Regions from separate parts of the Carnobacterium sp. AT7 genome, predicted to be linked through region 1. Evidence: a T-box and tRNA genes for the amino acid it is inferred to sense, from the RefSeq annotation. Region 1 holds a T-box; the other holds one or more tRNA genes.

Region 1 (2,385 bases):
TGTTTAAAGTGATTGCTTTGTTCATTTCCTACAGCGTATAAAGATAGAGCAAAATCATACGTGCGTTTACGATAGATGGCTGCTGCTAAATCACGCGTAATGTAGAGAGTAGCACCATCAGTTTTTTTTATCAGTGCAGGGTTTAGATTGTATTTTTCTAAATCTACCAGTGTAGCTCCATCATTTACAGTCAAAACATTTTTTTCTTCTAGTAAATCAACAACTTCTTGCATTTTATCGTTATAGAAAGCTTCTCCATTGAAAGAATCAAATGTAATGTTTAAACGATCGTATACATGATTAAATTCTTTCAAAGATTCTTCACGGAACCATTTCCAAAGATTTTGAGCTTCTTCATCGCCGTCTTCTAATTTCTTAAACCACTCACGAGCGTTATCATCTAACTCAGGTTTTTCTTCTGCTTCTTCATGGAATTTAACATAAAGACGTAAAAGTTCGCCAATTGGATTTTCTTTTACAGCTTCTTCACTGCCCCAAAGTTTATAGCCCACAATCAATTTACCAAATTGTGTTCCCCAGTCGCCAAGATGATTGATTTTAATTGGATTAAAGCCAACTTTTGTTAAAATATTTGCTAAAGCATTTCCGATGACTGTTGAACGCAAGTGGCCCATTGAAATCGGTTTTGCAATATTTGGAGAAGACATATCAATAGGAACATTTCTGTTTTTACCGATCTTAGAGTCTCCGTAGTGAGCGCCTTGTTCTAAAACTTCTTTTAAGACAGCAGCACTTACTTCTTGTTTGTTTAAAAAGAAGTTAAGGTAAGGTCCAACAACTTCTATTTTTTCTACAATAGGAGAGTTAACCGTTTCTCCAAGTTCGATTGCAATTTGTTGTGGCGCTTTACGGTAAGTCTTTGCTAGAGCGAATGCTGGAAAAGCGATATCTCCGTGTTCAACTGATTTTGGTTTTTCCAATAAGTTAACGATTTGGTCTATCGATAAAGCGTCACCGATTTGCTCGTTTAAAGCCTGAGCAACTGTTAATTTGTAATCCATTATTTTTCCTCCTATATAAACGTCTTTTGACGCTTAATTTTTTTATAATTTGGGCATAAAAAAAACGCCCATTTTTGATTCTATGCTAATCAAAAAAGAGACGAGGTTTTCCCGCGGTACCACTCTTGTTGTTTTGTCAATTGACGAAACCACTTGTTTTTAGATAACGGCAAACAAAACCGAATAAGCTAGCGTCCACTAAATTTAGATGAACGATAATCAAAGCTTAAATCTCTCCGAAGTGCGGTTCCTGAAAGTATCCACTGTTGGCTTACACCATTCCAACTCGCTAAAAATGTTTCCTATCAGTACTCTCTTCATCATAGAGTCAATATAATTGAACTTTAGTCATTATAGCAAATTGCCTAAGAGAATACCAATGTTTTTTAAGAATAGAATTATTATTCACACTTTTGTAAAAATATTGCAAAATATAAGCGTATACATCAATTGTTTGGTATACTAAAAAGGAATAATCGTTTAATTAGAAGGAGGCCTTGCAGTATGAAAAAATCAAACCGACAATTGGCAATCAAACAAATTATTACAAATCATGATATTGCTACACAAGAAGAGTTGTTGCATCATCTCAAGCAAGAAGGGGTTGAGGCTACACAAGCAACCATTTCAAGAGATATCAAAGAGATGCATTTAGTGAAAACAACTTCATCTAATGGCAATGTCAAGTATACGATATTCCAAAATAATCGTATGACTAATGAAGAAAAATTACAGTCTACATTAGGCGATGTTGTGATTCGGCTGACGCAAGTACAGTTTACAAACGTATTGATGACTATACCAGGTAATGCTCATGTTGTGGCTGCATTGTTAGATGCCATTGATTTCCCGGAAATGGTTGGTACTGTGGGCGGGAATGATACTTGTTTAATTATTTCGAAAGACGAAGAAGATGCAAAAAAAATGCACGATTACCTAAAAAAATGGATTGAATTATAAACTTTTAACTGTTTAAAAGGAGGGAATAAGACTGTTATGCCTGAATTTAAATTAGCATCGTTACAAAATGGATCTGATATTCGTGGGATAGCCATTGAAACGGCAGAACACAAACTAACGTTGACAGATGAAAGAATCGAAAACATTGCTTATGGATTTGCTGCCTGGTTGAAAGAAGTAAAACAACTTGGTGTGGAAAATGAAAATAAACCGTTAACGGTTTCGGTGGGACATGATAGCCGATTGTCAGCTGAGCGCATAAAGACTGCTTTCATCAAAGGGTTAACGAATGCAGGTATAGATGTGATAGATGTCGGCCTTTCGACTACTCCAGCTATGTTTATGTCTACTAAATACGATGCTTACAAATGTGATGGTGCTGTTATGGTGACAGCTAGTCATT
Region 2 (2,385 bases), on a different contig from region 1:
TGACCTAAAACTTTTTTTAAATACGCTTCAATGATATCCGACATGTTTTGATTATGCATGGGTTACCTGTTACTAAAACATTTTAATGTATGATACAGATAATAGCTTTATTTACTCTACATTGCAATGGTGTTTTTTTAGTAACACTCCTTTTCTTATCATCCCAACACTGGACTTAATTAATTAGTCTATCACTAACATAAACTAACTTAATAACGGAGGATACTCCTAGTGAGAACCAGAAAGCATTCTTGACTAATCCTGACTTTCATTATACGAGAAATAAACGGATTTGAAAAGCAACTCTACTCATTTTCATTTAAAATAGCCTCTAAACTGCCACTATTTAACGATAAATAAAGAAGAAATTTTCAAATCAGTCATTTATAGAACAAAATGTCTTTGTAAACCAATAACTGACCTACAACTGTAGTCTTCATATTCATAGCAGATTCATGTAATAGCATTATTTCTTTTCCACCTATAATACATGACCTATTTAAGACCACCCAGCCTTAATCGCCCTTGAAAGAGTACGATCCATTAAATACTTTGTTTGTTCATTACAGCAGCTTTTATTAGCACTACAGTTGCTCACAATCCCTCTGCTAAATCATTCATTCCCATTCGAACTTTTAACCATTATTAGACTTTAGGATTAAGACGATGCCAAGTCTCTATCCGCACAATTTGACGAAGAACCTACATAATTATTGAAAGACAAATAAAAGGTAATTTCTCTTAGACTAGAGAAACTACCTTTTATGAATTATTTATCGGGAAGACAGGATTCGAACCTGCGACCCCTTGGTCCCAAACCAAGTGCTCTACCAAGCTGAGCTACTTCCCGTTCACTGACTTTTCATTCTTTCTTTAAAAAGAAAAATGCACCCAAGAGGACTTGAACCTCTAACCCCTTGATTCGTAGTCAAGTACTCTATCCAATTGAGCTATGGGTGCAAATGGTGCCGAGGGCCGGAATCGAACCGGCACGGTGATCACTCACCGCAGGATTTTAAGTCCTGTGCGTCTACCTGTTCCGCCACCCCGGCTTTAGAACAGTTTTCATTCTTACGAATGAGCTTACTAGTCAACCTAGTAAGCGAAAGACGGGATTCGAACCCGCGACCCCCACCTTGGCAAGGTGATGTTCTACCACTGAACTACTTTCGCAAAAAAAAATGCCGGCTAAAGGAGTTGAACCCTCGACCCTCTGATTACAAATCAGATGCTCTACCAACTGAGCTAAGCCGGCTAAAGTGGTACTTCACTAATCATTCAAATAAAAAATGGTGCGGGTGAAGGGACTTGAACCCCCACGTCTTTCAACGCTAGATCCTAAATCTAGTGCGTCTGCCAATTCCGCCACACCCGCAAAAAAACATGGCATAACTAAACATGGTTGAATGATTAGTTATGAGTCATGCAGGATTCGAACCTGCGACCCTCTGATTAAAAGTCAGATGCTCTACCAACTGAGCTAATGACTCATGGTGGAGGTTGACGGGATCGAACCGCCGACCCTCTGCTTGTAAGGCAGATGCTCTCCCAGCTGAGCTAAACCTCCATATGATAAAAAAATTGAATCTGCGTGGCAACGTCCTACTCTCACAAAGGGAAACCCTTCACTACCATCGGCGCTAAGAAGCTTAACTTCTGTGTTCGGCATGGGAACAGGTGTGACCTTCTTGCCATCATCACCACACAATTTCAATCAAGAGAACGTTGTTCTCTCAAAACTGGATAAGTTAAAAATCGTTTTTCGTTCTGAAACCGTCTTACACCGTTTAAAAAATTTGGTTAAGTCCTCGACCGATTAGTATTGGTCCGCTCCATCTATCGCTAGACTTCCACTTCCAACCTATCTACCTGATCATCTCTCAGGGGTCTTACTCACTTACGTGATGGGAAATCTCATCTTGAGGGGGGCTTCACGCTTAGATGCTTTCAGCGTTTATCCCGTCCACACATAGCTACCCAGCAATGCCCTTGGCAGAACAACTGGTACACCAGAGGTGTGTCCATCCCGGTCCTCTCGTACTAAGGACAGCTCCTCTCAAATTTCCTACGCCCGCGACGGATAGGGACCGAACTGTCTCACGACGTTCTGAACCCAGCTCGCGTACCGCTTTAATGGGCGAACAGCCCAACCCTTGGGACCGACTACAGCCCCAGGATGCGATGAGCCGACATCGAGGTGCCAAACCTCCCCGTCGATGTGGACTCTTGGGGGAGATAAGCCTGTTATCCCCAGGGTAGCTTTTATCCGTTGAGCGATGGCCCTTCCATGCGGAACCACCGGATCACTAAGCCCGACTTTCGTCCCTGCTCGACTTGTAGGTCTCGCAGTCAAGCTCCCTTATGCCTTTACACTCTGCGAATGAT

Evidence for each region. A T-box is a leader RNA that pairs with one kind of tRNA and senses whether it is charged. The one in region 1 lies ahead of argS (arginine--tRNA ligase), so its partner is inferred to be a tRNA-Arg.
Region 2: it encodes a tRNA-Arg, which carries the amino acid that the T-box ahead of argS (arginine--tRNA ligase) is inferred to sense. The anticodon was not compared.

What each region holds. Positions count from the first base shown of each region.
Region 1 is NZ_ABHH01000018.1:29,740-32,124, reverse strand. It holds gene argS (arginine--tRNA ligase) at 1-1,022, opposite strand, end outside; T-box leader at 1,116-1,355, opposite strand; gene argR (arginine repressor) at 1,527-1,982, shown strand; gene CAT7_RS07920 (phosphoglucomutase) at 2,019-2,385, shown strand, end outside.
Region 2 is NZ_ABHH01000043.1:6,237-8,621, forward strand. It holds gene CAT7_RS11080 (CtsR family transcriptional regulator) at 1-59, opposite strand, end outside; tRNA gene CAT7_RS11085 (tRNA-Pro) at 777-850, opposite strand; tRNA gene CAT7_RS11090 (tRNA-Arg) at 887-960, opposite strand; tRNA gene CAT7_RS11095 (tRNA-Leu) at 964-1,052, opposite strand; tRNA gene CAT7_RS11100 (tRNA-Gly) at 1,102-1,173, opposite strand; tRNA gene CAT7_RS11105 (tRNA-Thr) at 1,183-1,255, opposite strand; tRNA gene CAT7_RS11110 (tRNA-Leu) at 1,291-1,375, opposite strand; tRNA gene CAT7_RS11115 (tRNA-Lys) at 1,418-1,490, opposite strand; tRNA gene CAT7_RS11120 (tRNA-Val) at 1,492-1,567, opposite strand; rRNA gene rrf (5S ribosomal RNA) at 1,590-1,705, opposite strand; rRNA gene CAT7_RS11130 (23S ribosomal RNA) at 1,797-2,385, opposite strand, start outside.